DNA from 4 places in the Dactylosporangium sp. CA-092794 genome. Region 2 is predicted to be linked to each of the others. Evidence: riboswitches for the same ligand, from Rfam matches in the RefSeq annotation. Region 2 holds a riboswitch; each other region holds the start of a gene.
What was found. Region 2 has a riboswitch for cyclic di-AMP ahead of ACQPXD_RS05645 (NlpC/P60 family protein). Riboswitches for the same ligand answer to the same signal wherever they lie in the genome.

Region 1 (8,073 bases), 4.9 Mb from region 2:
GGCCGGTCGGCGCCGGGTGCGTGTTCGGGTTGAGGATCAGCGCGGCCGGCCACTGGGCGCGCAGGCCGGTGGTGAGGGCCCGCCGGCCGGGGGACTCCATGATGTGCAGGTATGCCAGGCCCAGCTCGGCGATGCCGGACACCAGGGTCTTGTAGGTCTGCTCCAGGTCGTCCTCGGCGATGTCGTGCAGCGGGTTGCCGGGCGAGACGCGCAGCCCCACCTTGTCCCCGCCGATCGCGCCGGCCACCGCGGTGGTGACGGCGGCGGCGAACCGGACCCGTCCCTCGATCGTGCCGCCCCAGCCGTCGGTGCGCCGGTTGGCGTTCGACGACAGGAACTGGTGGATCAGATAGCCGTTGGCGCCGTGCAGCTCGACGCCGTCGAACCCGGCGTCAATGGCGTTGCGGGCGGCCCGCGCGAAGTCGTCGATGGTCTGCGCGATGTCCGCCTCGGTCAGCGCCCGCGGCGCCTGGAACGGCTTGGGCCCCTCGTGGGTGTAGACCTCGCCCTGCGGGGCGACCGCCGACGGGCCGACGGGGACCAGGTCACCGGGCAGCAGGCCGGCGTCGCCGATCCGGCCGGTGTGCATGAGCTGCGCGAAGATCACGCCACCGGCCCGGTGCACGGCGTCCGTGACCTGCCGCCAGGCGACGACCTGCTCGGCCGAGTGCAGGCCGGGCGTGTCGGGGTAGCCCTGCCCGACGACCGAGGGCTGGGTGCCCTCGGTCACGATCAGACCGGCGCCGGCGCGCTGGGCGTAGTACTCGGCCATCAGGTCGGTCGGGGTCGTGCCCTGGCCGTGGGCCCGGCTGCGGGTCATCGGGGCCATGACGATCCGGTTGGCCAGGTCCACGCCGCCCAGGCGGAACGGGTCGAATGCGGTGGTCACTGAGCTTCGCTCCTTGACTCGATCGATTGTTGAGTGAGTCACGCATCTGCCACTGTAGTGGGATGCGTGAGTGAGTCAACTATTGAGCCGGTGCAGTAATGTGGGGTACATGACAGACCACGAGGCCCGCTTCGCCGAGGCCGGTCGGCTGGCGCAGCTGCTGGTCGACATCGCCGAGCGGGCGAAGGCCGACTTCGCCGCCACGGTGGCCTCGTTCGGTCTGCCCGTGCACCTCGCGCGGGCGATCGTGCAGCTGCGCACCCCGGCCCCCATGCGGGACCTGGCCGAGCAGCTCGCCTGCGACCGCTCCTACATCACCAACCTGGCCGACCAGATGGAACAACGCGGCCTGGTGACCCGGGTTCCGGGCGAGGACCGCCGGGTCAAGCTGCTCGCCCTCACCGACTCCGGCGCGGCCCTGCGCGACCAGATCTCCGCGGCGGTGGCCGAGGACAACATGATCCTGCGCCGGCTGACCGACGCCGAGCGTAAGATCCTCGCGCCGCTCCTCGAGCGCCTCCTCGACGACAGCGTGGACGGCCGCCGCCCCGATCCGTATGCCGCACACCGAGACGCCACCTGCCCCCAGCCATCCCAATCCGCTCCGACACACTGCCGAGGAGAAACACCATGAGCTTCGACGCCCGACGAGGAACCCGCGGCGGCCGTCAGCCCAACGGCCGGCTCATGCGCTGGATGAACACGCTGATGGCCAGGCGCATGCGCCGCTCGAGCGGCGGCACGATGATGGGCTTCAACGCCCTGGTCCTCACCACCATCGGCCGCCGCAGCGGCGTCGAGCGCACCAACCCGGTCGGCTGGTTCCCCGGACCCGACGGCAGCTGGCTCATCGTCGCGTCCGCCAACGGCGCCGTGGACAACCCGGCGTGGTATTACAACCTCGCCGCCGACCCCGGCAACGTCCGCATCGAAGTCGGCGGGCAGGTCATCGCCGTGACCGCCGAGCAACTCCACGGAGCGGAGCGCGAGCAGGCCTGGCAGCAGATCACCACCGCCGCGCCCCGGTTCGGCCAGTATCAGCACAAGACCGACCGCGAACTGCCGGTCATCCGCCTGACCGCCCAGGAGTAAGACCTATCCGGGCACGACGGCGGCGACGATCTGCTCGGCGAGCGACTGCCATTGGGCGTAGGCGTCCGGGAACGCCGACACCTGCACCGTCTGCGCCGCCACGGTCACCGCCAGCTGCTCCCAGCCGGAGACCTGGACCAGCGCCGCGTAGAACCGGCGGGCGGCCTCGGCCGGGTTCATCAGCTGGGCGACGGTGCCCCAGCTCGGCCGCTGCTGGAACAGGCCGACCGAGTCGTGGTCGCTGCCGACCCCCTCGTTGGGCAGGCTGAGCGACGCCGGAACGTTGGCGTTGGCCAGGTTGTGCAGGTGGCTCTCCTGCAGCGCGGTGGCGATGGCCACGACGAATCCCCGCTGTGGCAGGTCCAGTGCCTGCCCGGCGCGGATGATCGTGACGGCGTTGTTCATCTCGGCCCGGGTCAGCCCGCCGACCGCGGCGATGACGGCCGGCGGCGAGGCCGATCCCGGCGCCGCGGGCGTCTTGCCGCCGGTCGGCGACGCGGTCGGTGCGGCCGACGGTGAGCGGCTGGGCTGATCGCCGGTGCGGCCGCCGCCGCGGGACGCGCGGCGCTCGGCCTCCAGGACCCGCTCGGTGTCGCTGCGCACCGCCGGCTCGGCCCGGGCCGCGATGTCCGGCGGGCCGCCGGGCGAGCCGATGACGAACAGCGCGCCGATGGCCGCGAACACGACGAGGGCCGCGGCCCGGTGCCGGCCGATCCGCGACCGGACCGCCGTGTGCCGGCCGCGCCGGCCGTGACGCAGGTGGCGGGGGGCTCGCCGCCCGCCGGATGGTGGGGTTTGCACGGGTACCTCGACAGACTGTTCAGGGCACGACCCATCGACCGTCCACAGGGGACGGTTGCGGTGCGGTGGGTGCCGCGGTTACCGGAGCGGGCGGTGTCCCTGACGGGCCGGCCGGTCGGCGGGGTCGCGGGTCGAGGCGTGGCGCCACTCGAGGGGCTGCATGTGGTGCTCCTTCCGATGCCGCCTACCGGGTTAGCTGACGGATTCGGGCGGGAGGATCGCCCTACCTCGCGGCGCGTGGCCGCTCGGATTCACCCCAGTGGTGCCTGGTTCCCCGGCTCGTTCGAGCACGACTCGGCGGGTCCGCCGCGCCGTCACCCTCGATCGGCGACAACCAGCGCAGCGAACCCCATGACCATAACGGTTACATAACCGCAGGTGAAGCCCTAGATCGGAACTGCCACGACGCCACCCGCACCCCGGCATTGCGCAGTGCGGCGTCAGCGGCCGGGAGTCTCCTCGAGCCACTGGGCGTCGCGCTTGTCGTCGGCGAAGGCGACGCGGCCCGGCCGGCGCTTGGCGCGGTACATGGCCTGGTCGGCGAGTTCGACCAGGCGCTCGGGGTCGACGGCGGCCTCGTCGGCCGTTTCCACCACCATGACGCCGATGCTGGTGGCCACGCTGACCTCGGTCGACGAGGACAGGGTCACCGGCTCGGCGACGGCGTCGAGGATGCGGCCCAGGACGGCCGGAATGCGGTCGGCGGAACCGATCTGCTCCAGCAGTACCACGAACTCGTCACCGCCCACGCGGGCCACGAAATCCGTGCCGCGGACCGTGTTGACGAGGCGGCCGGCGACGACGACGAGCAGCTCGTCGCCGGCGGCGTGGCCGTGCCGGTCGTTGACCGGCTTGAAGCCGTTGAGGTCCAGGAACAGCACCGCCATGGGACCGCCGCCGCGGTGGACCCGGCCGGCGGCGTCGTGGATGCGGTTGACCAGGCGGCGGCGGTTGGGCAGGCCGGTCAGGGCGTCGTGGGACGCGGCGTGCTCCTGGAGGCGCTGCTCGGTGACGTCGCGGTTGACGTAGACGAAGCCGGCGCGGCCGCCGTCGGGACCGGTGAGGGTGGAGACCGAGGACAGGACCGTGAGCGGGGCGCCGTCGTAGCGGCGCTCGCGCAGCTCGCCGCTCCAGCGGCCGGCGGCGTCGAGGTCGTCGAGCACCTGGCGTATCCCGATCTCGTCACCGTCCTCGGTGCAGCAGGTGGTGGCCAGCAACGCGAACAGGTCGCAGCCGACCGCGTCGCCGGCCGGGTAGCCGTAGAGGCGTTCGGCGCCCGCGTTCCACGAGTCGATGACGTTGTCCGGGCTGCACGAGATGACCGCGTCGGAGATGGCGTCGAGCAGGTCGCTCTGCCGGCGGGCGTCGTCGAGCAGCTCCAGCGTGGCCAGCAGCGCCCGGCCGTGCTCCAGGCCGGTCGCGGCCACCGCGGCGACCGCCTCCACGAACTCGGCGTCGCCGGCCGCCATCGGGCCGCTGCCGGGGGCCTGCACCGCGAGCGTGCCGACGATCCGCCCGCGCGTCAGGATCTTCGCGATCACCGCGCCCGCCGCCCGGTTCTCCGCGGGGGTACGAGTCATGGCCCGCTCGTCCAGCGCGGCCACGGCGGCGCGGCGCAGGGCCATGGCGGTGGCCGAGTTCTGATCCGGGCCCGCCACGCGCACCAGCGGCTCGGTCCCGTCGGCCGGCACCAGCGTGCCCGCCACGCAGCGGTGGGGCACCTCGGCGGCGAGCTGGCCGATCAGGTACTCCAGCGCCCGGCCCTCGTCCTGCGCGACGTTGTGCAGCCGCGCCCCGACGGCCGCGACCACAGCGAAACGGGACACGCCATTCCATCGGCCACGGGCCGCGAGGCTGAAGAGAACCGCTTGTCGGCGGCCTTGGTAAGTGGTAGCTTACGGTTCGTCATGGCGAACATAACCGCGATGCTGGTCGCGCTCGGTGACCCGATGCGGCAGTCGATCCTCGATCGGCTCTCCGACGGGCCGATGCCCGTCGGCCGGCTGGCCGAGGTGCTGCCGATCAGCCGGCCCGCCGTCTCGCAGCACCTGAAGGTGCTCAAGGACGTGGGGCTGGTGACCGACCGCCAGGAGGGCACGCGCCGGCTCTACCAGGCCGACCCGGAGGGCGTCGCCGCGCTGCGCGCACACCTGGACGGCATGTGGGCGCGCTCCCTGGCGGCATTCCAGCAGCGGGTCGAGCGGGAGACGGCGCAGGACGAGGCAGGGGAAGGCGACACCGATGATCGAGACAGTTGAGGCCGTCCGCCGCGAGGTCGTGGTCGGCGCCGGCCGCGAGCGCGCGTTCGAGATCTTCACCGCGGACATGACGTCGTGGTGGCCGGGCAGCCACCACATCGGCGACGCGCCGATCGAGCGGGTCATCATCGAACCGCGCAGCGGCGGCCGGTGGTACACCGTGCACCAGGACGGCTCGGAAACCTGCACCGGCGTCGTGGCCGTGTGGGACCCGCCCGCCCGGCTGGTGGTGACCTGGCAGATCGGCGCCGACTGGAAGTACCACGACGACCTGGTGACGACGGTGGACGTCCGGTTCGAGGAGGTGGCGCCCGGCCGGACCCGCGTGCGGCTGGAGCACCGCGACCTCGCCGCCTTCGGCGCGGACGCGGCCAAGATGCGTGAGACCTTCGAGCAGCCCGGCGCCTGGACCGGCATCCTGGAGACGTTCGCCCGGGTGGCGGGACAGCCCGCATGAAGACCGTGGTCCTCTACACCTCCGCCGACGACGTGGTTGAACCGCGCCTCACCCCCTGAGTGGCGGTCTGGTGCATGACGTACGTCACAGCAGTGGACAGTATCGGTCGCTCATCGCTCCCACCGGCACAGACCTCGACCGAGGGAGCGTGGATGATCGACGATCGGCCGCAAGCCGTCGAACTGCCCGACGCCGGGCTCGCACCGCCCGGCTTCACCGAGTTCTACGCGGCCAACGCGGCCTCCGTGCTGCACGTGATGACCGCGTTCGCCGGGGCCGAGCTGGGCCGGGAAGCGGTCGCCGAGAGCTTCGCCCGCATCCTGGAGCGCTGGGCCGGCCTGCCGCACCTCGACAACGTGCAGCGCCGGGCGTACGTGCTGACCACCGCCAAGAACTACGTGCGCCGGGACGCGCTGGCCCGCGCCCGGCTCGAGCCGCTCGACGAGGCCCGCGAGGTCGCCCGGGAGGACCCCGGCCTGGACCGCGTCACCGACCGGCTCAGCCTGGAACGGGCCGTGCGGGCGGTCATCGACGCCCAGCCGGTGCGCCGGCGGCAGGTGGCGCTGCTGTACTTCCTGAACGACGACAGCTACGCGCAGATCGCGAGCTACCTCGACATCGCCGAGTCCACCGTGCGCAGCCACGTCGCCGAGGTGCGGCGGCTGCTGCAGCCCTACGTACGCCGGTACCAGCAACTGACGGAGGCGAGCGACGATGCCTGACCAGACCGACCCCGCCCGCGCCCTGCTGCGCCGCGCGTACGGCGTCGACGGCGGCGGCGACGCGCCCGCCGGCCTGCTCGACGAGGTGCACCGCGCCGCCTCCGGCCCGGCGGACCCGCGCCCCATCGAGCTGCGGCCCGACCGGCCCGCTCCGCGGCCGCACGGGCACCGGCCGCCACGCCGCCGCGGCGGCTTGGTGATGGCCGGCGCGGTCGCGGCGGCGATGCTCGTGGTCCTCTCCGGCGCCACGATCGCCACCCGCCTGCTCGGCGCCGGCGGCGGGGCGCCGGTCGGCGGACGGCCGTCGACGCTGCCGAGCGTCATCGCCTCGCCGGGCGGGTCGCCGGCGTCGACGGTCACCGCGGGCCCGGTGCTGCCGGTACCGTCGCAGTGCGCCGTCGCCTGGGAACTGGCCCTGCAGGACCGGTCGTTCAGCGTCTCCGACCGGGATTCCGGCTGCCCGCCGCTGGCGGTCGACGGGCTCTACCTGGTCGACGTGGCGGAGGGCAACGGCCGGTTCGAGCCGGGCTTCGCGACGGTCTGGCCGATCACGCCGGCCGGAGCCGCCGGCCCGACGATCACGGCGCCGTTCACGTTCACCGCCGCGGGCTGGCCGGGCCGGACGCCCGGCCACTTCTACGAGATCTGGTACTCCGCGAGCGTGCGACCGCCCGCGGGGAGCGACGCGATGTCCATCTACGAGCATGCCCTCACCATCTCGGCGCCATTGCTGGCGAAGTAGGGCGATCCGATAAGTCGGGCGCTCCGCGCCACGACTTATCGGATTTATCCGGCGTCGGGGTATAAATCCGTATCACCGACCGGAAGTCTCCGTGATCATGCCGGGCTCAGTCTCGTTCACCCCGGTTTTTCATGATTGTGGAGACAAAATGTACCTATGTGTACCGTAAGTCTCCACGATCATGGAAAACCGCCCGTGTCGGCGGCGACGGGTGATGATCACGGAGACTTACGACCGGTCCGCCGGGCTGAGCGCTGCGGGACGGCCGAAGCCGTCTGATCGGGCCGTTCGTCGAGGGGTCGTCGATGGCTGCCGCCGGAAGGCGCACCTCACGGCGGAGCGGGGTCGGGGTGCCCATGGCGCTGTTGGTCGGGTCGGATTCCTGACGACGCCGGGCCGCGGGCCGGGTGGGGTGCGTGGCCCCGGTCAGACAACGTCTGCCGGGGAGCCGTCATGGAGCTGGAGGAGCCGCCGCTGGTGCGGCGGGTGCGCGAGAGCGCGGTCGGGGACGGAGCCGGGGTGCCCGGGCCGTTCGGGGTCCGGCCGCTGGTATATGCCGACCACACCGCCTCCGGGCGGGTGCTCGGGTTCGTCGAGGATCACCTGCGTTCGCACGTCATGCCGTGGTACGCCAACACGCACACCGAGGCGTCGGCGACCGGCCGGCACACGACGGCGCTGCGGGAGCAGGCCCGCCGGATGGTGCTCGAGGCGGTCGGCGGCGGGGACGAGCACGCGGTGATCTTCTGCGGGTCGGGGGCGACGGCGGCGATCGACAAGCTGCTGCGCATCCTCACCGGCGCCGGGACGCCGCGGCCGCTGGTGTTCGTCGGGCCGTACGAGCACCACTCCAACGAGCTGCCGTGGCGCGAGTCCGGCGCCGAGGTCGTGCGCATCGGCGCCGACCCGCAGGGGCGCATCGACGCCGGCGAGCTCGAGCGGCGGCTGCGGGGAGCCCGCGGCGCCGGGCGGGACCGGCTGATCGGGGCGTTCTCGGCCGGCTCCAACGTCACCGGGGTGCGCTCCGACGTCGACGCGCTCAGCGACCTGCTGCACCGCCACGGCGCGCTGGCCTGCTGGGACTACGCGGCCGCCGGGCCGCACGGCGAGCT
Region 2 (8,073 bases):
CATCATCGCGTCGACCACATCCTTCACCTGCCACGCCGTCGCCTCGAGGGCGGCCCGGGCCAGGTGGCCCTTCGTGACGTAGCCGGTCAGGCCCGTGATGACACCGCGGGCGTCCGGGCGCCAGTGCGGGGCGAACAGGCCCGCGAACGCCGGGACGATGTAGCACCCGCCGTTGTCCGAGACGGTGGCGGCCAGGTCGTTGATCTCCGGGGCGGAGGCGATCAGGCCGATGTTGTCGCGCAGCCACTGGACCAGCGAACCGGTGATGGCGATGGAGCCTTCCAGGGCGTACACCGGATCCGCGGCACCGATCCGATAACCCACCGTGGTCAGCAGGCCACGATCGCTCGCCACGGGCCGGGTGCCGGTGTTGAGCAGCAGGAACGAGCCCGTGCCGTAGGTGCACTTGGCCTCGCCGGGGGCGAAGCACGCCTGGCCGAACAGGGCCGCCTGCTGGTCGCCGAGGGCGCTGGCCACCGGTACCCCATGGAGCATGGTCTTGGCTTCTCCGTAGACGAATGACGAGGAGCCGATCTCCGGCAGCATGACCCGCGGGATGCCGAACGCGGACAGCAACTCCTCGTCCCAGTCCAGCGTGGTCAGGTTCATGAGCATCGTGCGGCTGGCGTTGGTGACGTCGGTGACGTGGCGGCCGGTGAGCTTCTCGATGAGCCACGTGTCGACGGTGCCGAAGTGGATCTCGCCGGCCTCGGCGCGCTCACGCAGGCCGGGCACGTTGTCCAGCAGCCAGACCGCCTTCGGGGCGGCGAAGTAGGTGGCCAGCGGCAGGCCGCAGCGGTCGCGGAAGCGGTCCGGGCCGGCGTCGCCGGCCAGGGCGCGGATGACGGCGTCGGTGCGGGTGTCCTGCCAGACGATGGCGGGGTGCACCGGCTCGCCGGTGCGGGCGTCCCACAGGATGGTGGTCTCGCGCTGGTTGGTGATGCCGATGGCGGCGACATCCGCGCGGGACAGGCCGGCCTGGTCCAGCGCGCGGGTCGACACCGCCTGGACGTTGTGCCAGATCTCGACCGGGTCGTGTTCGACCCAGCCGGGGCGGGGGAAGCTCTGGCGGTGTTCGCGCTGGTCAAGCGCCACGATGGCGCCGTCGGCGTCGAACACGATCGCACGGGTGGAGGTCGTGCCCTGGTCGATGGCGAGGATGTACACGGTGTCATCTTCGCCGAAGCATTGTCACGTTTGGGACGCAACCTTCCCGTCGCGGGCAAACCCGCTTAGAGTCCGTGCCCGGAACCGTGCCTGAACAGGAGCGACCGTGGCCGTCATCGAGACGCGCATCAGTGTCTGGGAGGCCCTCGCCGGGCGCGCCCCGGGTGTACCGCTCGGCCCCGCCGACGTCGGGCTGTGGCATGCGGTAACGGAGCGGCTCAATCCCGCTCGTGCGCGGCCGGCGCTGCGCGAGGGTGTCGAGGCGGTGACGCTGACCTCCGCGCGCGGCGTGGAGTACGTGATGCTGCGCTCGCCCGACAGCGGCGAGTCGAGCTACCTGCGGCTCTCGCCCGAGGAGTTCCGGCTCGCGCGGGCCATGGACGGCACCAGGACCGTGGCGCGGCTGGTCGCCGAGTTCGCCCGGATCTCCGGCCGGCTCGCCCCCGACCAGGTGACCCGGATCGTGGCCGACCTGGCCGGCAACCGGATGCTCGACGAGCTGCCCGTCGACGCCTTCCACCGGCTGCAGCGGGTCCATCGCCGTCCGTGGCCGATCCGGCTCGGCAAGGGGCTGGTGGCCACCGCGCAGGGCCGCCGGGTCGTGCTCGCGAAGGTCGACCCGGTCGTCACGTTCCTCTACAAGGCGGGCGGCCGGCTGTTCTTCACCCGCGTGTTCGCGGTGCTGGCCGGCCTCGTCGCGCTGGCCGGGCTGGGCGTGTTCGGGTGGAACTGGTTCCGCGCCGACCAGTCGGTGTTCCTCACCAACGATTCGTACCTCGCCGGCGCCCTCGTCCTGCTCGGCCTCAACGTCTTCGCGCTGGCCTGCCACGAGCTGGGGCACGCGCTGGGCGCCAAACACGCCGGCCGAAGAGTCCCGGTTGCCGGATTTCTGGTGTACTTCGGGATCCCCTCCGTCTTCGTGGACACCACCGACGTGTGGATGGCCGGCCGGCGGGCCCGCCTGGTCACCACCATCGCCGGCCCGGCGACCGGCCTGATCCTCGCCGGCGCGTGCCAGATCGTGGGCGTGTTCTTCCCGGAGCTGCAGCCGTGGACGTTCAAGCTGGCGTTCGCGTGGTACCTCAACGCCCTGTTCAACCTCAACCCGTTCATGGCGCTCGACGGGTACTACCTGCTGATGGACTGGCTCGAGGTGCCCAACCTGCGGGCCCGGGGCCTGGCCTGGGTGCTGGCCCGCCTGCGCCGCCGCCCGCCGCGCTTCGCCGACCTGGACCGCGAGGGTCGCCTGGTCGCGCTCTACGGCATGCTCGCGGTGATCTGGATCGCCGTCGCCGTCAACCTGATGTACCGGGTGTACACCGACCGCGTCGCCGGCGTCGTCACCGGCCTGTGGAACGCCGGGTGGGCGGCCCGGGCGCTGCTGGCCGTGATCGTCGTGGGCCTGCTCGCGCCGCTGGTGTATCTCTTCTTCGGCTGGCTGCGCCGCCGCGGCCGGCGGCTGCGGGACCGGCTCGGCGAGCGCCGGCTGGTGCGCGACGAGCCGCGCCGGTTCGCCGCGCTGAGCTCGTCGGTGCTGTCCAACCTGCCGCCGGAGGCGCTCGCCCAGCTCGCCGGCCACGCCCGCTGGGTGCACCCGCGCACCGGCGAGCAGCTGGTCTTCGCCGGCGCCGCGCAGCCCTCGGTCTTCGTCGTCGTCGACGGCGCGCTGGAGGCCCGCCGCCCGGGCGACCCGACCGGCACCGTCCGCGAGCGGGTGGGCCGCGGCGGCGTCGTCGGCCTGGCCAACGCCCTGACCGGCGCCCCGGCCGCGCTGAGCTGGCTCACCGCCGGCACCACGCTGCTCGCCATCCCGTCGTCCTCGGTGGCCGCCGCGGTCGGCCCGCTGCCCGGACCGCCGCCGGTGGAGCGGGCGGAGCTGGAGCGGCTCGTCGGCGAGACCCCGGCGCTGATGTACCTGAGCCCGGAGGACCGCCTCGGCCTGATCAGCCGGGCCCGCCCGATGCACCTCGGGCCGGGCCAGCCGGTCGTGCTGCGCACCGGCAACGACGCCGTGGTCATCGAGTCCGGGTCGCTGCAGCTGCCCGAGGGCACCGAGCTGCACCGCGGCTCGATGATCGGCCCGTTCGGCGACGGCTCGCCCGGCCAGATCGCCACCGCCCGCACGCCCGCCCGGGCCTGGCTGCTGCCCGCGGTCGCCGGCCTGCCGCTGCTGCTCGGCCGCGCGGCCGGCGCGGTGCCCGGCGGCGGACGGCGCCCGCTCGCCGGCGCGCACCCGCCGTCGACCTATCCGCCGCTGGCCGCCCCGCCCGGGCCGCCGCCGCCCGCCGACGACAGCGTGGACCGCCGCTTCGAGCGCAAGCTCTGGTGGCTGCTGGTACTCCTGCTGCTCTTCGCCCTGTTGCTCACCGGCGCCAACCTGTTCACCGGCCCGGTGTGGGCCGAGATGCCCACCGACAACGCCCTGGTCACCGTCACGCGGGGCGGGGCGACGGTCCGGCTGGGCGGCGTCGAGCACGCGCTGGGCCGCAACGCCAAGCTGTACGTCCAGCACGGCGACTCGGTCCGGCTCAACCCCCGCTCCACGGCCACCCTGACCTTCCGCGGCGGCAGCGCCACGGTGCTGTGCGCGGGCGTCAGCGTGCAGATCGGCGACCTGGTCAGCGGGCAGCAGGCCCCGATCGAGCCGACCGCGGCGCTCACCCTCGACGCCGGCCGCCTGCTGGTCGACACGACGAGCACGACGACCGCGTTCAAGCCGCTGCGCCTCACCGTCGGCGACGTGACCACCGAGGGCTCCGCCCGCTTCGCGCTGAGCGCGGGCAACGAGCCGGAGGTCGGCCGCGGCGTGGTCCGGCAGCACGGCACGGCGGTCACCCCGGACCGGGGAGCCGACCTGACCTGCGGCGACGGCGTGGCCCTGCCGAAGCCGGGCGACACCCCGACGCTCCCGCCGTCGCCGACGGACACCCCGTCGGAGTCCCCGAGCCCGAGCGACTCCCCGTCCGCCTCGGCCTCGGCATCCGCGGAGGCGACGCCGACGGGCACGCCCACGAAGACCCCGACCCCCACGCCGACCAAGACCACCCCCGGCGCGCCGCCGCCCACCACCGCCGGCCCACCGCCGCCGACCACCGGCGCCCCGCCGACCACGAGCGCCGGCCCGCCGCCGGACACGACGCCGCCGACCGTGACGGTCCGCGCCGCGCCGAGCAGCATCTACCGCACCTGGAACGGCGGGCCGTGCTACTACGGCGACCCGCCGACGCCGTCCTCGTCGACGTCGAGCGTGACGATCGTCGGCTCGGACAACTCCGGCGCCGCGGGTGTCACGATCCGCTCGCTGACCTACACGTTCGAGGGCCGGACCCAGTCGTTGAAATACTCCGGCGGCAGCGGAAAATGGTCGGCCTCGGTCGGACCGTTCGCGGGGGCGGCCGGTGCGGAAACGCTCACGATCACCGCCGTCGTCCAGGATGCCGCGGGCAACGTATCGAGGGCGGGCAGCGCCTCGGTGGCCGTCGGCGAATGCATCGTTATTACCTGAACAGGAGAGACTGTGCTTTGTTGGTTCTGCGCCAAGGCGGCGCGGGGGTCGTGCCGGTTCTGCGGGCGTGGGCTGTGCGAGGACCACGCGAAGTTCGGCCCCTACCTGCTGGAGGTGCACCGGTCGCAACGCCGCGGGCGGGCCGAGGGGCTCGTCGTGGAGGATGCGGTGCAGTGCGGGACCTGTCGGCCGCGGCCGCAGCCGATTCCGATGCCTGAGCTCGACTGAGCTCGACCGAAAGTCCGAGATGGGGGAAGCGATGTCCGACTTCGACGAGGTGCTGGAGCGACTGCTCGGCGATCCCGGGTTCAAGGCCCGGCTGGCGGCCGATCCGCAGGGGGCCCTGGCCGGGTACCACCTCACACCGGACGAACTGGACATCCTGCACGCACAGCTCGGTGACGCCGGCGGGCAGACGCACGTCGAGCAGCGCACGAGCAAGGCGAGCATGTTCGGCGTGCTCTCCTCGATCGGCACCGGGCTGGGCGACGCGCTGCACGGCCACGGCGGCGTGAGCGGTCACGCGCTGGGCGGTAGCGGCGCGGCCGGGGTCGGCCACCGCATGCACGACATCGTCGAGCAGGCCGGCGGCCGGCACGCGGCGCCCGCGGGCGGCGGCGCGGGCGGGCTCGAGTCCCCGTCCCTCGCGCAGCACGTCCAGGACGCGGCGCAGGGCGGCCGGCACGCCGCCTCCGGGCTCGAGGAGGTGCACGTCGAGAGCCACCAGGAGTCGTACACCGAGTACCACAGCGAGGTCCGCTCCTCGGGCACCGTGTACCAGTCCAGCACCTACGCGGGCGGCACGGGCGGCACCCCGCACGAGCCGCCGGCCGGCGGGGCGGGCGGCGCGGCCGGGAGCCTGGCCGGGTTCGGCGCGGGCGGCGCCGGGGGAGTGGCCGGCGGGCTGTCGGGTTTCGACCAGTACCAGGGGCAGGGCGGCGCCGGGGGAGTGGCCGGGAGCGCGGCCGGCGGGCTGTCGGGCTTCGAGCAGCACCAGGGGCAGGGCGGCGGCATCGGGGGCGGCTTCGCCCATCTGCTGGAGCAGCCGGGCCAGGGCGGCGCGGGCCAGCCGGGCCAGGGTGGATTCGGCCCTGCGGGCCAGGGTGGCATCGCCGGCGGCATGGGCGGCCTCGTGCAGCAGGCCGCGCACGCGCAGGTGCCGGGCCAGGCGCCGACCGACGGCTACCACACCCGCGTGGACTGGGACGGCGACGGCCGCTGGGACCAGCACACCTACGTCAACCGGGCCGACGGCGGCGTCGACATCGTGGTCGACACCGACGGGGACGGACGCGCGGAGTTCATCGGCCACGACACCGACCGCGACGGGCTGATCAACTCCTCGGAGATCGACACCAACCACGACGGCGTGATGGACGCCCGCTACGAGGACGTCAACGGCGACGGCTGGCTGGACCGCCGAACCCGATAAAACCGTTTGCCTCGAAACGAGGTGGCACGTTTCGGGGAGCAGGCCGCTCGGATCGGCCCCTACCGTTCTAGAGGTACCCCCACCGGGGCTACTGAAGGAACCGGGAGCAGGTTATGAGCGACTTTGACCTCGACTGGGGCATGGAGCACGATCTCCACGTCGACCACGACGGCGGAGTCGAGCATGTCCTGGCCGACCACCACTTCGATCACCACGATTTTTCCGACGGTACCGACGGCGCCCACGACATCACCGACCCGCACTACGGCGACTTCGTGGACCCCGGCCAGCACGACGAGCCGCTCCAGCTCGACGAGCCGGACCCCGACCTGCCCGACTGGCAGCTCGACACCGACTTCCTGGACGGCCACTACGACCTGGTCGGCGCCGACCCGGACGAGAGCGACATGTGGTCGCAGTTCATGACGGACATGCACGAAGAAGTCAACCCGTATGCGGCCAACTGACCGCGGATGCTCATATCCAGCGCCGGCCGGTGTGATCGAGCGCACCGGCCGGCGCCGTTCTCGGCGCATTGTCACTGTCCGATGCGCAAAGTCAACCGGGGGTAATCCGGACTTTTAGGTGCTTTATATATTGAAGGCGACGCACGCCTTTCGCGCCGCCGGTGATCACGTTAAGTTAGGCCCTGGCCTGCTCGGCAGTCCGCCGTCCACCCCGGACGGCGCCGGGCAAGCGCCGCCGAATCGAGTTCTGCGCGTCGATTCATGCCGTGAACCGCACGCATCGAACCGGGGACCCAGAGTAATCATGGGGTGAATCCGCAACGTCGCGGTAGGGCGCTCTCTTCTCGCCCGAACCCGTCAGCTAACCCGGTAGGCGGTCGTTGCAGAAGGGTCATTCCTTGTCCACTGGACATCGTGCCCGCCGACCGTTGCTGCAGGCCGTGCTGGCCGCCGCCGCATCGATCGTCGTGCTGGCACCCGCCACGGTCGCGCACGCCGATCCAACGCTCGCCGAGATCGAGGCCCAGCTCGACAAGTCGAACCAGGACCTCGAGGCCACCATCGAGGCGTGGAACAAGCTCAACATCGACCTCGCGGCCTCCCAGGCCAAGTCGACCGAGCTGGAGGCGAAGCTCAAGCCGCTGGAAGACGGCCTGAACGCCGCCAACGCCGGCGTGGAGGAGCTGGCGGTCGCCGCCTTCAAGTCGTCCACCGGCAATCTGCGCAGCCTGTCGATCGTGCTCGGCGCCCAGTCGTCCGACTCGCTCATGGACCAGCTCTCGATGCTGCAGCAGATCACCCGCAACCAGCAGAAGAGCATTGACGACTTCAGGTCCGCGAAGTCGAAGGTCGACGACGAGAAAAAGCAGCTCGACCAGACGATCGCCGCGCAGAACACGCAGAAGGCCGACCTCGAGAACCAGCGCAAGAAGATCGAGGGCGACGTCAAGAAGTTCGAGGACCTGCAGAAGAAGGCCACCGCCGCCGGTTCGAAGAAGGTCAACCCGCCGAAGACCGACCCGGGCAACCTGCCCGCCGTCTCCGGCAAGGCCGGCACCGCGGTGAACTTCGCCAAGGCGCAGCTGGGCAAGCCCTACAAGTGGGGTGCCGCCGGGCCGAGCAGCTACGACTGCTCCGGCCTGACGATGGCGGCGTGGAAGCAGGCCGGCGTGACGCTGCCGCACAACGCGGCCAGCCAGTGGAGCCAGGTCGCACACATTCCGCGCGGCTCGCTGGCCCCGGGTGACCTCGTCTTCTACAACGGGCTCGGGCACGTCGGCATCTACGTCGGCAACGACACGATCATCCACGCGCCGCACACCGGCACGGTCGTGCAGTATGCGCCGATCGGCGTCGACAGCATCTACGGGTACGGCCGCGTGAGGGCCTGACCCGCCGGCACGGCGTGAGGGGCCGCGGACCGTGACGGTTCGCGGCCCCTCATCATTGAGGGCATGGCGTCGTGGGATCCGCAGCAGTACAACCGGTTCGCCGAGGAGCGG
Region 3 (8,073 bases), 1.5 Mb from region 2:
GGGCGGGCGCACCAGGAGCACGGCGGCGCCGGCGACGAGCGCGACCGCGAAGACGACGAAGGTCCACGCCACGCCCTCCGAAAAGAGGACGTAGGAGTCCGCCAGCCGGAAGGGGGTGCCGTCGGCGAACCGCAGCGCGGGGCCGGGAAGGGTCACCGTCCCCCCGGCGACCAGGACGGCCAGCCCGCCGCCGATGGCGATCAGGGCCGGGATCAGCGCGCGGTAGGCGGGCAGCGCCGAGCGGCCGGCCGCCGCCACCGTGAGCGTCATGGCGAGCAGCACCAGCAGCGGCTTCGGGGTGAAGGGCGCGAAGAAACCCGTCTGGATGGGCGGGTAGTTGATGTGGTCGAGGACCCGGGTGCCGAGCAGCCCCAGGACGACGATCGCGCCGATCACGGCGAGCAGCCAGTTCACCCTGCGCCGCCGCGGCGCGACCGGCGCTTCCGCGACAACGACGACGGGTTCGTCCGCTACGACAACGGGCTCTTCCGCGACAACAACGGGCGCTGCCGCGACGACAACGGGCGCTTCCGCGACGACAACGACGGGCGCTTCGGCAACAACGTCGGCGACGACAACGGGAGCAGTAGGGGCGGCCAGCAGGCTGCCCAGGGCCACCACCAGCTCGGGCTGCTCCAGGACCACCGGCGCCACGCCGAGCGCGCGGTGCAGCAGCGTGGCCACGAGCGGCACCCGGCTGGCCCCGCCGACCAGGAACACGCCGGCCAGCCGGTCCGCGCTCACGCCGCTGGTGAACATCGTCGCGGTGGTGAGCGTGACCGTGCGGTCCAGCCAGGGGCGGGCCAGGATCTCGAACTCCGTGCGGGTCAGGTGCAGGTCGACGTCGAACAGCGGCACCGCGATCCCGCCCGCGGTGGCCCGGCTGAGCAGCTCCTTCACCGCGCGGGCGTCCTCCCACAGGGCCCGGCGGTGGCGGCGGTCGGGGGTGCTCTGCGGCGCCTCCAGGCGCTTCCAGAGCTCCGCGTCGCCACCCGTGACCTGCCGGCCGACCCAGTCCACGATCGTCGCGTCGAGGTCGACGCCGCCGACGTCGTCCAGGCCCTGGGCGGCCACGACCTCCCAGTCCGTGCCCGAGCGGCGGACCACGCTGATGTCGAAGGTGCCGCCGCCGAAGTCGTACACCACGATGGCGTGGCCGTCCGGCACGTGGTGACCGAGGACGGTCGTGAAGTACATCGCGGCGGCGACCGGCTCGGCGACCAGCGCGACGGCGGGCAGGCCGGCCCGTGCGGCCGCGTCGAGCAGCAGCGAGCGCCGCTGCGGGCCCCAGCCGGTGGGGTGGGTCAGCACGGTGGCCTCGATCGGGCGGCCGGCGGCGCGCGTGGCCTCGTCGGCGACCCGGCGCAGCACCGCCGCGACGAGCTCGACCACCCGCACGTCGCGGCCGCCGAGGAAGAGCGCGACGTCGTCGATGCGGCGCTTCGGGTGCGGCTCATAGGCGGCCGGGTCGAGCCGGGCGCTGCGCTCGGCGTCACGCCCCGTGAGCAGCGCGCCACCCGGGTCCGCGAAGACGGCCGAGGGCAGCAGCGGGGAGGCGTCGAACAGCAGCGCGTCGCTGCGGCCGTCGGGCCGTGACAGAACCGCGACGGTGTGCGAGGTACCGAAGTCGACGCCCAGCCTCATGGCCGTGGACGTTACGGCGCACGGAAGCGCAGCAGCAGCGACCGTTCGGACGTGATGTGAGTCACTATCGGCGACCACCGGCGAGGTTGCGGGAATGTCCGCCCAAACGGTGCGGTGCGCAATTTCGATGCCCTGGGTACAGTGACGGACGGTCACGTCCATGCGGGCACCGCCCCCGGTGCCGGGCGTGGCTGCCGCCTAATCGCCGCACCGTGGCGAGCCGGGGACCCACCGTAATGTTGGGGTGAATCTACCCTCCTCGCGAGGGTGGTAGGGGTCGTTCCGTCCCGAACCCGTCAGCTAACTCGGTCGGCGGCCGACGGAAGGAACAACGACCCAGATGTCATCGCGACATCCCTACCGGCGCGTCATCGTCGCGCTGCTGGCCGCTTGTGTGCTCGCGGGGCTGACCGCCACGCCCGCCTCCGCCGAGCCGGGCGGCGACACCGGGGACGAGGGCGCCGGCGCCAATCCGACGCTGGGCTCCGTCCTGGAGGACACCACCCGCGCCTGGACCGACGCCAAGGCCCGCTTCGACGCCTCCGTGCAGCACCAGGCGCAGCTCACCCAGCAGCTGCAGGCGACCGAGGCCCAGCTGGCGAACATCCAGGAGCAGGTGTCCGCGATCGCCGTCGCGGCCTACCGCACCGGTCCCCTGTCCACGTTCGCCGCGCTGATGGACTCCGGCAGCCCGGACAGCTTCGCCGAGCGGGCCGGCTCCATCAACGAGATCGCCCACCACAACGACAACCTGCTGCACCAGCTCAAGCTGCTCAAGGAGAACCAGGCGGCGCAGAAGCAGGCCCTCGACGACGAGGTCGCCACGCAGCAGCAACAGGTCCAGACCATGGAGCAGCAGAAGAAGGAGGCGGAGAAGGCGCTCGCCCTGGCCGGCGGCCCGAGTAAGGGCTTCGTCAGCGCCAACCTACCGCTCGCCGAGCCGACGCCGCGCAACGCCAACGGCTCGCTGCCCAAGGAGTCGTGCAGCGTCAACGACCCCACCACCACCGGCTGCATCACGCCGCGCATGCTGCACGCCATGCAGCAGGCACAGGCGGCGGGCTTCAAGCGGTTCGTGTCGTGCTTCCGCCCCAGCGGGCCGTATGAGCACCCGAAGGGCCGCGCGTGCGACTTCTCGGTGCAGACCAAGTCCGGCTTCGGCGGGGTCGCCTCGGGCGACGACTTCGTCTACGGCAGCACGCTCGCGGCCTACTTCGTGAAGAACGCCGACCGCCTCGGCGTCATGTACGTCATCTGGTTCAAACAGATCTGGACCCCGGCGGCCGGCTGGCACCACTACAGCGGCGTGGCCGGCGACCCGTCCAGCGATCACACGAACCACGTTCACCTGTCGATCCTGTAATCCTCACGTAGTCGGGCGGCCGGTCGATAAGGCTCTTGTCGACCGGCCGTCGCGCGCTTGGGGGATTCACCGTGAAGTACCGTCTCGTGACCCGCAGCGACTTCGACGGACTGGTCTGCGCCGTGCTGCTGCGCCACCTGGGCCTCATCGGCGACATCACGTTCGTGCACCCCAAGGACGTTCAGGACGGCGCCGTCGACGTGGGCCCGACGGACATCCTGACGAACCTGCCGTATGCCCCCGGCGCGCACCTGGTCTTCGACCACCACCACTCGGAGACCCTGCGGACCGGCGGCACCGCCACCAACCACGTGATCGACCCGGCGGCCCCGTCGGCGGCCCGGGTGATCTACGACCACTTCGGCGGCGGGGAGCGCTTCCCGCACGTCTCGGACGAGCTGATGGAGGCGGTGGACCAGGCCGACTCGGCGCAGTACCACATCGACGACATCCTGCACCCGAAGGGCTGGACGCTGCTGAACTTCCTGATGGACAGCCGCACCGGGCTGGGCCGGTTCCGTCAGTTCCGCATCTCCAACTACCAGCTGATGATGCAGCTCATCGACGCGTGCATCGACCACCAGGACGTGCAGGAGATCCTGGCGCTGCCCGACGTGGCCGAGCGGGCGGAGCTCTTCCGCGAGCAGCAGGAGCTCTTCGTCGACCAGGTGCGCCGGGTGTCCCGTATGCACGGCGACGTGGTCGTGGTCGACCTGCGCGCGGAGGAGGTCATCTTCGCCGGCAACCGGTTCATGGTCTACGCCCTGTTCCCCGAGGCCCGGGTGTCGATCCACGTGATCTGGGGCAAGCAGAAGCTCAACACCGTCTTCGCGGTGGGCAGATCCATCCTGGACCGCAGCTCGCCCACCGATATCGGGTCGGTGATGCTGCGGTACGGCGGGGGCGGCCACCTCGCGGCCGGCACCTGCCAGGTCTCGCACGACGCCGCCGAGCGCGTGCTGGCCGAGCTCATCGACCAGGTCGGCGCCCCGATGACCTCCGCCGCCCGCCGCGGCGGGGCGTGATCGAGGCGGCGACCACACCCCACCGCGGAGCGGTGGTTACGGCAGAGTCCAGCGCTGGTTGGCGCCGGCGAAGCAGTCCCAGATCTGCAGGCGCGCGCCGTCGGCCGAGCTGTTGTCGGTGACGTCGAGGCACTTGTTCGACACGGGGTTGCGCAAGGTGCTGTTCGAGGTGTTGTACTGCCAGACCTGCGCACCGGAGCCGTTGCAGTCCCAGAGCTGGATCTTCGTGCCGTTCGCCGTGCCGGCGGAGGTCACGTCCATGCACTTGCCCAGGGCGCGCAGCGTGCCGTCGGCGGCCACCGTCCAGTTCTGCGCGGTGGTGCCGTTGCAGGTGTAGAGCTGGATCGCCGTGCCGTTGGCGGTCGACGCGGCGGCCACGTCGGCGCACTTGCCGGCCAGGCCGGTGATCCGGCCCGTGCGGCCCGACGGCGGGGTGGTCGGCGGGGTGCCGCCGCCGGTGGCCGTCTCGTAGATCGCGTTCACCAGCGAGTTGGCGCCGGTGGCGTCCTGGGACATCTCCCAGAACATGATCCCGCCGCCGTTGGCCATGGCCCACTGCGTCTTGCGCTTGACCGTCGGGATGCCGTTGTAGCACTCGTTGGAGCCGTTGACCGTGGTGCAGTCCCGGTTGGCGTTGGCCGGGTCGCGGGAGACGAGGTCAGCGAAGGTGTAGTACCCGGGCCGGGAGTAGAACGGCACGCCGATGACGGCCTTGCCGGCCGGCAGGCCGCGGCTCTTCCAGCCGTTGACCGCGTTGACCGACCAGTCGTAGTTCGCGTGCGGGCTGCCGCCGTCGTAGGTCATGATGTTGAGCCAGTCGACGTAGCCGAACACGGCCGGCTGCACGCCGCCGGTGGTGCCGCCCTCCGACACCACGGCCGCGGTCAGCAGCTTGCCCCGGCTGTGCATGGCGGTGCTGAGCTGGGACATGAGCGCGGTGTAGTTGTTGGCGGAGGTACCCGGGTCCGGGTACTCCCAGTCGATGTCAACGCCGTCGAGGCTGTACTGGTTGACGAAGTTGACGACGTTGTTGACGAACGCGGTCCGCGCGGTGGCGTTGCCGGCGAGGGCCTCGAAGGCGGAGTCGTTGCCGTCGTTCCAGCCGCCGATCGAGATCGACACCTTCACCCCGGCGGCGTGGCCCTGGGACACGATCGACTGCAGTTTCGACGGGTTGTCCAGCCCCTGCAGGCTGCCGTTGCTGTTGGGCAGGATGAACGCGTAGTTGATGTGGGTCAGCTTGGTGTACTGGATGGCGTTGGCGCTGCCGGCCCAGGACGGCATGTAGCCGATGCTCTTGAAGCCGTTGGGCAGCGTGGCCGCGTTCGCGGCGGGCTGGGCGGCGAGGACGACCGCCACGCCGGCCGCGGCGGTGGCGGCGGCGACGGCCGCCGCGGTGAAGGCCGATCGGCGCGTCCGGCGAGGTCCGGAGCGGGCGGTCCCGGACTCCGAGTGGGAGGACATCGGTGCTCCTTCGGGTGGTGGACCGGCGCGGAGCACGGTGGGACGGCTCGTGGTCGGCCCGGCGCACGTCCGGTGGGATCGGACGGGGTGGGGGTGCCGGGGTCGTCCAGGTGCGCCGGTACAGTGACAGGTGCCGATACAATAGGAAAGTTAACTATTAGTTGTCAATATTTCGGCACCGGTCCGTACACACGAAGAGGCCGCCACCCCCGGGCGGGGATGGCGGCCTCGTGAAGCCGTCGGGTCAGCTGGAGACCGCGGAGATGCCGGCGGCACCGCCCTCGCCGTGGAACTCGGTGCCCGAGGCGAAGTCGCTGTCGAACCGCTCGCGCAGGGCGTCGAGGTCGGAGAACTCGGCCTGGTGCGACGACTCGCTGCCCTCGGCGGCGAAGACGTGGTCGTCGACCTCGGCGTTGTGGCTGTAGTTGGTGAAGTCGTCCGACTCGTAGTGGACCGCGGCGGGCTGGTCGTACTCCACGTGGTGGCCCTGCGAGAAGGCGGTGGACTCGGCCGCGTGGTGGTCCTGCTCGAAGGTGTTGAACTGGCTGTCGTGGTCCGCCTCGCTGCCGGCGGCGTGGTGGAGCTGGTCGAGCGAGCCGTGCTCCTGACCGGCCTCGTACTGGCCGTAGTCCACGTCGTGGCCACCGTACACGTCGGGCTGGTCGTTGCCGGTGTAGCCCGGGTCGAGCGTCTCCGGCTGGTCGTTGCCGGTGTAGCCCGGGTCCAGCTGCTCGCCGCCGTCGTAGTCGCTCATTGCGTTTCGGCCCCTTGAGAAGTCGTTGTGGTTGCCGAGAAGAACGGTAAGCGACCCGTCAAACCCGGCAATCCCCGAAACGTGCCACCACTCAGCGGGCCGGGCGGGACGGCGGCGTGCAGGGCACCCAGAAGACGTAGTCGGCGGTGTATGCGACCGACCGGGGCGCGTCGGTGCTCGGCGTGCAGGCGCCGGTCGGGCCCACGCCGCCGGTGGTGTTGACCCGGCTGATGAACGCCACCTTGTCCAGCTCGCCCGGCGTGGTGTTCTCGTGGGCGACCACGTGCAGCAGCAGCCACGGGATGGTGCCGTCCTTCGGCGTGGTCTGGTCGACCGCGCCGAGGATGATCGAGTGGTCCACATTGGATTCCCAGCGCGGCCCGGCGTAGTGGTGGATCGTGGTCGCCGGCCGGCCGTAGCGCTTGAGCTGGGCCTCGGGCGTGGATTTCGTCGCCCACGTGCCGGTGCCGTCGGCGTTGGCGGTGCAGGCGTAGGTCTGCGTCCCGGCCGTGACGTGGTAGGCCGAGCCGATGCGGAATCCGCTGCCCGGCGTCGGCGCCCCGGCCGGCAGCCGGAAGTGGCTGCCCGCGGTCGCGTCGAGGGTCGTGTCGGTCGCCTGGGCGGCGTCGGTCGCGGCCGATGCCGTGCCGGTGCCGACGGCGACCAGCGCCGCCGCGGCGATCGCGGTCGTCGCCAGCTTGTGCCGGCCGACCCACTTTCCGAGTGCTGAGCGCATGGCGGATCGTTCCCCCTTTACGGATTTCGGACTGAGTTTTCCGCCCTATTGACGCACTCACCCATTCCGGGGGATACACCGATCGGCGGTGACAAATATCAACGAGATCCGTTTGATCCGGGCGTACCAGGAATTCCGTACACCAAAGACAGACCTACGGCTGAACGGTTGGCGGGGTTCGCCAGAGGAAGACGGACATCGCGATGAGCCACAGGCACCAGGCGACGTATCCGGCGAAGTTGCTGAGGCCGGCGGCGGCGAGGCCGAGCGGGATGAGCACGCCGGTGGCGATCAGCGCCGCCGACAGGTAGCCGAGGTAGCTCATCCAGCGCGGGGCGACGGCCCGGGTCACGGCGCGCACCACCAGGACGGTGAAGGCCGCGGTGAGGGCGTAGCCGATGGTCTCGCCGACGATCTCGCCGAGCCAGGTGTGCAGCCGCTCGAACGTCCGGAAGGCGCCGGCGGTCCGCGCCGGGTCGGCGGCGTCGGCGCTGATGCCCGGCACGAACAGGACCCAGCGGGACAGGCCGGCGACCTGCACGGCCGCGGCGGCGATGCCGGCACCGGCGGTCCACCGGCCGAGCCGGGCGGCGCCGATCCGCCCGAGCAGGACGCCGACCGGGGCGAGCAGCGCGGCGCCGACGACCAGGACGGCGAACCAGCCGGTGACGGCGCCCTGGTGCGCGCGGTAGCGGGCCAGGATGTCGGCGGTCGGGGCCTTCAGAATCTGGGGGTAGTCGAAGACGGAGCCGAGCGCGGTGAAGCCGGCGATGGCGAGCACGGCCGCCCCGGCCATCAGCACGGCGGCGAGGCGGCGGGTCGTGCGGGCGTTCACGAGGGTCGTCTGCGCGGTCATGGGATGTCCTTCCGGGTGCGGTACCAGGCGAGCGTCGCGGCCAGGGCGTCGTCGAGCGGGGTGGAGAGGTCGCCGAAGGCGGCGCGGAACTTGCCGTCGTCGACGACCCAGCGGCCGGTGAACTGGTAGAGCGTGTGGAGGTACTCGCGCATCTCGGGCCGGACCAGCCCGAGCAGGCGCAGGGTGGTCCGGCCGGCGGCGAGCGTGCGCGGCCGGTGGCCGGCGCGGGCG
Region 4 (4,944 bases), 1.2 Mb from region 2:
CGTGACTCATGTTCACGGTAGTCCACGACCAGCCATGACGAGACACGCCATTGGGAAGCCTGTTGAAATAGTCAGGTCGGCGGACGCTTAGGTGTCGTACTTGCCGTCCCAGGGCTCGTGGAACCCAAGCCGTTGAGGGTAGAGCTCGGCCCATGGGCCGCCGTGGCCCTCGTCCGGATCGTCGGTGGTCTCGTCAGCGAGCCCAAAGACGACGCCGTCGAAGTCCGCCCGGAAGGGCCGGATGGCGATGTTGCAGTAGGTGACTGCCCCAAGGTTCGACAGCCAGCCCGACAGCACCTGTTCGGCTCGTTCGACGACTGCAGGGCTGTCGGCCCTGACGCCGGCGAACCATATGTCCGAGCCCATGTGATGCCCACTGTCGTCGAAGCGATGGAGAACCGCATAGATCCGCTGTTGGTGACGCCAATCACGCCCCAGGGTGACGCCTTCTTGGTACGCGCCAGTGACGTCAGCGAAGAACTGTCCGCCTTCATGCCGTCCGATGCGGTCGGTGCGATAGTCAGGCATGTACTTGATCGGGATGACTTCCGGGAGCCGCACAGCGCGGATCGTAGCCAGTCTGGAGACGACGGTTGGATGTAGGAGTCGGCGGCCTTGAGCGTGGCTGGGGGCGCCGCGCTTCTCCCGGCTCCTTCACTCCCCCGGCACCGCCCGGCGCCACCCGGGAACCGGCGCTGCTGGCCGCCGTGCCCGCCGGCGACCGAGCGGTGCCCGGCCTGCGCGCCCCAACGCCCCGGGGCGGCCGCGATCGGCAATCACGTCCCACCCGTCGGGCGCCGCGGCCCGCGAGGCACGCCGCAGCGGCCGGAAGTCTCCGTGATCATGCGCAACCCTGCATCGACACCAACGGTTTTTCATGATCGCGGAGTGGTGATGTACCCCTGTGTACCGAAAGTCTCCGGGATCATGGCAACCCGGTGTGCGGTCAGTACGGGCATCATGATCACGGAGACATACGTCCGGCTCGGCGGCGCTGATGACCGCTCGTGCCCCCGCCGGCAGCCACCGGCACCCAGTCTGCGTCGGCCGCCGGCGGCCGACATCAACCAAGCACGATCAGGCGCTAGCCTCATACACCACACCAGCGGACGTGATCAGCCCCGCGGTAGAGTTCCAGCCCCGCCCGGCGGCCGCCAATCTCGACGACCCGCTGAACCGCGATGCCCTCATCGCGCGCGTCGACCTGCGATCCTGTCGCAGCCCGGCCAGCATGGGGCACTCCTCGACGCCGAGACCCTGGACAAGGTCATCGCCGACCGGTTCAAGGCGTTGGCGATGCGGAGCCGTCCCGAGCGGCCTGGAGTGATCTCACGAAACCTGCCGCAATGGCCCCCAGGCGCCCCCACCATCAGCAGCGCAGCCGACAGTGGACCAACCTGGACCGCCAACGGCACGGCAACTGCGAACAATGACCGAACCCCAGAGAGCAACCCACCCCGGAGGCCGGCCCACCCCGGCGGAGAGCGCCCACCCACCGTGGGGTCTGGGGCTCGGCCCCAGGAAAAATGGCGAGATCCCCAGGTTCGCGCTCTCGGCGAACAAGGGGATCCCAGGATCGAGCGGGTGAAGGGAATCGAACCCTCACTGTCAGCTTGGGAAGCTGATGTTCTGCCATTGAACTACACCCGCGAGGCGACGCCTACTGTACCGAATCCGCGGGCGTCGTGCACGGGCCATTTTGCCTTCGGCGTGGCACGTGGGGTTGGGTGGCCTTCCAGACCGTGTGGGTGGCGGTGGTTGGTGTGTCGTGGTGGACCAGCAAGGCGAGGTCGACGGTCAGCTCGTAGAGCCTCCAGTCGATGCCCGGGGCGGCGCGCATCGTGGTGGCCAGGTGGGCGGTCAGCGGGGCGTCGGTGACCGGCACGGCGCGGCCGGACAGGTAGGCCTCGTCGTCCGAGTCGGTCGACGGGAAGCTGTGCAGTGCGTATCGGCCGTCGCGGTCCAGGTCGTGGCGCTTCGGGGAGGGCAGCACGAAGCAGAACAGGCCGGCGTCGGTGATGACCGGGGAGACCGGGTGGAGGCGCGGAGCGCCGTCCGGGCGGACGGTGGCCAGGTAGCCCAGGCCCGGGCCGTACTGGCAGATCAGCGTGCGGATGGCCGCGGCGAGGGAGGGCTCGGCCGCGGCGAAGTGGGCCCACGATGCCATGGGTCAAATCTACTCGTACATGTGTACGATAGAGGCGAATTTCACCAACCAGGGTCGCAACGTAACCTCGTAGGGTGCTGCTTTCGGACCGTGACCTCAGCAAGGAGCTCGAAGGCGGGCAGTTGCGCCTCGAGCCGTTCGACCAGGCGCTGGTGCAGCCGTCCAGCATCGACGTGCGGCTCGACCGGTGGTTCCGGGTGTTCAACAACCACCTGTATACCCACATTGATCCGGCGATCCAGCAGGACGAGCTCACGTCGATGGTCGAGGTCGACGACGGGGAGCCGTTCGTGCTGCACCCCGGGGAATTCGTGCTCGCGTCCACGCTCGAGGTGATCACGCTCGGGGATCAGCTGGCCGGGCGGCTGGAGGGGAAGTCCAGTCTCGGGCGGCTCGGCCTGCTGACGCACTCGACGGCTGGGTTCATCGACCCCGGGTTCTCCGGGCACGTGACGCTGGAGCTGTCCAACGTGGCGAACCTGCCGATCCGGCTGTGGCCGGGCATGAAGATCGGGCAGCTGTGCATCTTCCGGCTGTCGTCGCCGTCCGAGCACCCGTATGGCTCGGCGGTCTACGGCTCGCGCTACCAAGGGCAGCGCGGGCCCACGCCGAGCCGCTCGTGGCAGAACTGGCGAACGTGGCCGACACGCTGAAAGGGCGGGCCCGGTAGGCCCGCCCCCTGCAATCTATGCGACTCTGCCGTACCCGTTGATCGGTTCTGAATCGATCTTTTTCATCTGTACCGGTTCGCTGGCGTTGGGTGCGTGGACCATCCAGCCGCCGCCGACATACAGCCCGACGTGATGTCGGTCGCCGTAGAAGAACACCAGGTCGCCGGGTTTGAGGTCGGCTCGCGATACGCGCTTGGTGTCCGAGTACTGCCACTGCGTGTAGTGCCGCAGCGTGTAGCCGGCCTGCTTCCAGGAATACAGCGTGAGCCCGGAGCAGTCGAAGGTCTTCGGGCCCTCGGTGCCGAACACATACGGCTTGCCGATCTGCGCGCACGCCACCTGGGCCGCCTTCGCGCCCGGGCCGCCGAAGTACTCGACGGGGCAGGCCACGGGGCGCAGGTTGCCGGTGCTGCCGCTCGAGCCATACGCCTTGACGCGCATGTCGTTGAGCGCCTTGATCTCGCCGTTGATCTGCTGTTCCTGCTTCGCGAGCGCGGCCTCCTGCTCGGCCTGCTGCGCGACGAGCTGGTCGATCGGGCCCTTCTGGGCGTCATACTGCTGCTTGGCCGTCAGCACGTCCTGGATCCGCGCCTGCTCGTCCTTCGCCAGCATGTTGAGCATCGTCATCTGGTCGATGAACGTGTCCGGCGAACCCGTGGTGAGCATCGCGTCGAGCTTGGACACGCGGCCGGTCTTGTACTGCAGCACCGCGAACGCGCTCACCTTGTCGAAGGCGGCGTCGACCTGCTGGCGCAGGGGCGCGATCTGCGCCTCGAGCTGCTTCTGCTTGGTCTGGTTGCTGGCGAGCTGGCTCTTGAGCAGGTTGTGCTGCTCAATGATCGGCTCGATCTCGTTCCACTTGTCGTCGATCTGCTTCTCGATCTCGGCCGGGGTCGGATCCGCGTGCGCGAGCCCCGTGATCCCGACGGCGAGGGACAGGCCGCCGAGGATCGCGACAAGAAGCCTGACCGGACGGCTGGGCCACCTCGTCCACCTCAGATGGGTCTCCACCGAGGAGTTACTCCTTCTTCCGTGGCCGCCTACCGGGTTAGCTGACGGGTTCGGGCGGGAAGGTCGCCCTACCGCAAATGCGGATTCACCCCGATGGTGCGCGTGGGTCCCCGGCTCCGATATCGACTCGGCGGCGCCGACCGGTGCGCCCGTGCTGGGTGCGGACATCCGGCCGACGGGGATTCACGTTAAGGGTGAGCCGTTCCCAGGTTCAAGTCAGTGCGCGATTCTTGTCCGATTCGTCCGGAAAGGTCACGCGTATCGAGTGACGTACACATCATCGATTACACCGACGAACTGGTCGTTGTTCGCGCTCGTTCCCTTGCCGCCAATACACAGCGGATCCTCGTTCACTATGGACAGTGACGAAGGAATTGCGGTGCGTCCCTCCTCGGCCCCGTCCACAGCGACCGTGAGCAGTGTGTTACCGCGCGAACACGCGATCCGGTGCCACCGCCCGTCAGCGACGGACCGCGATGCCAACGCTACGAAAATGGCATCCGAACGGGCGCCGACAATCACGCAGCTCGGCCTTCCCGCCACCCCGTCGATCTGCAGCTTGAACTGACTGTCACCGACCGAGAACCCTTTTTGCACCACATTGGCGCCCTTGGAAGTCTCATCGGCCTTGACAAGGACACTCGCGCCATAGCCGAACGATCCGCGGCCGGGATTGAGAAAGCCGGCCGGACCGCTCTGCAGGATCGCACGAGCGCAACTGTCCGCACCGTAATGCTCACACCGGGCCGGAAACCGCACCGCGAGTCCGCCGTCGTGCGCCACCGCGGCCAGCTCACCGCCCTCGGCCCGCCGCGCCCGCAGCTCCAGCCGCCCGTCGGCGTCCCGGACCGGTTCGCCGAGCCCGCCGTCGAAGGTATACCGGACCGCCGCCGTCCCACCCCGACCCGGCGGCCGCGACGAGGCCGTAGGGCCACCCGAGGGAATCCCCGGCGCCGTGCCGGACGCGAAGGGCACCGCCGACGTAACGCCGGTCGCCGGCTCCCCGAGGCCCCGCCCGGCGAAGAACGCCGATCGCTGCCCCGCCCAGCCGGCCAGCCCGACAACCAGCACGATCACGGCACACAGCCATAACCG

Region 1: another riboswitch for cyclic di-AMP. It lies ahead of ACQPXD_RS26110 (hypothetical protein); the one in region 2 lies ahead of ACQPXD_RS05645 (NlpC/P60 family protein).
Region 3: another riboswitch for cyclic di-AMP. It lies ahead of ACQPXD_RS55305 (coiled-coil domain-containing protein); the one in region 2 lies ahead of ACQPXD_RS05645 (NlpC/P60 family protein).
Region 4: another riboswitch for cyclic di-AMP. It lies ahead of ACQPXD_RS00390 (NlpC/P60 family protein); the one in region 2 lies ahead of ACQPXD_RS05645 (NlpC/P60 family protein).

What each region holds. Positions count from the first base shown of each region.
Region 1 is NZ_CP192044.1:6,183,506-6,191,578, forward strand. Features, by position in the region: gene ACQPXD_RS26095 (alkene reductase) at 1-889, opposite strand, end outside; gene ACQPXD_RS26100 (MarR family winged helix-turn-helix transcriptional regulator) at 999-1,523, shown strand; gene ACQPXD_RS26105 (nitroreductase/quinone reductase family protein) at 1,520-1,981, shown strand; gene ACQPXD_RS26110 (hypothetical protein) at 1,985-2,782, opposite strand; cyclic di-AMP (ydaO/yuaA leader) riboswitch at 2,949-3,092, opposite strand; gene ACQPXD_RS26115 (diguanylate cyclase domain-containing protein) at 3,223-4,608, opposite strand; gene ACQPXD_RS26120 (ArsR/SmtB family transcription factor) at 4,690-5,040, shown strand; gene ACQPXD_RS26125 (SRPBCC family protein) at 5,024-5,497, shown strand; gene ACQPXD_RS26130 (RNA polymerase sigma factor) at 5,650-6,219, shown strand; gene ACQPXD_RS26135 (hypothetical protein) at 6,212-6,961, shown strand; gene ACQPXD_RS26140 (aminotransferase class V-fold PLP-dependent enzyme) at 7,415-8,073, shown strand, end outside.
Region 2 is NZ_CP192044.1:1,283,343-1,291,415, forward strand. Features, by position in the region: gene glpK (glycerol kinase GlpK) at 1-1,167, opposite strand, end outside; gene ACQPXD_RS05630 (cyclic nucleotide-binding protein) at 1,274-4,672, shown strand; gene ACQPXD_RS05635 (hypothetical protein) at 4,932-6,104, shown strand; gene ACQPXD_RS05640 (hypothetical protein) at 6,218-6,571, shown strand; cyclic di-AMP (ydaO/yuaA leader) riboswitch at 6,824-6,962, shown strand; gene ACQPXD_RS05645 (NlpC/P60 family protein) at 6,970-7,962, shown strand; gene ACQPXD_RS05650 (methyltransferase domain-containing protein) at 8,026-8,073, shown strand, end outside.
Region 3 is NZ_CP192044.1:12,757,601-12,765,673, forward strand. Features, by position in the region: gene ACQPXD_RS55300 (Hsp70 family protein) at 1-1,644, opposite strand, end outside; cyclic di-AMP (ydaO/yuaA leader) riboswitch at 1,830-1,975, shown strand; gene ACQPXD_RS55305 (coiled-coil domain-containing protein) at 1,985-3,007, shown strand; gene ACQPXD_RS55310 (exopolyphosphatase) at 3,079-4,032, shown strand; gene ACQPXD_RS55315 (glycosyl hydrolase family 18 protein) at 4,069-5,496, opposite strand; gene ACQPXD_RS55320 (hypothetical protein) at 5,741-6,250, opposite strand; gene ACQPXD_RS55325 (DUF3455 domain-containing protein) at 6,342-6,986, opposite strand; gene ACQPXD_RS55330 (hypothetical protein) at 7,141-7,842, opposite strand; gene ACQPXD_RS55335 (NAD-dependent epimerase/dehydratase family protein) at 7,839-8,073, opposite strand, start outside.
Region 4 is NZ_CP192044.1:88,169-93,112, reverse strand. Features, by position in the region: gene ACQPXD_RS00410 (hypothetical protein) at 88-561, opposite strand; tRNA gene ACQPXD_RS00405 (tRNA-Gly) at 1,580-1,650, opposite strand; gene ACQPXD_RS00400 (pyridoxamine 5'-phosphate oxidase family protein) at 1,661-2,167, opposite strand; gene dcd (dCTP deaminase) at 2,242-2,820, shown strand; gene ACQPXD_RS00390 (NlpC/P60 family protein) at 2,854-3,849, opposite strand; cyclic di-AMP (ydaO/yuaA leader) riboswitch at 3,861-3,992, opposite strand; gene ACQPXD_RS00385 (LamG-like jellyroll fold domain-containing protein) at 4,102-4,926, opposite strand.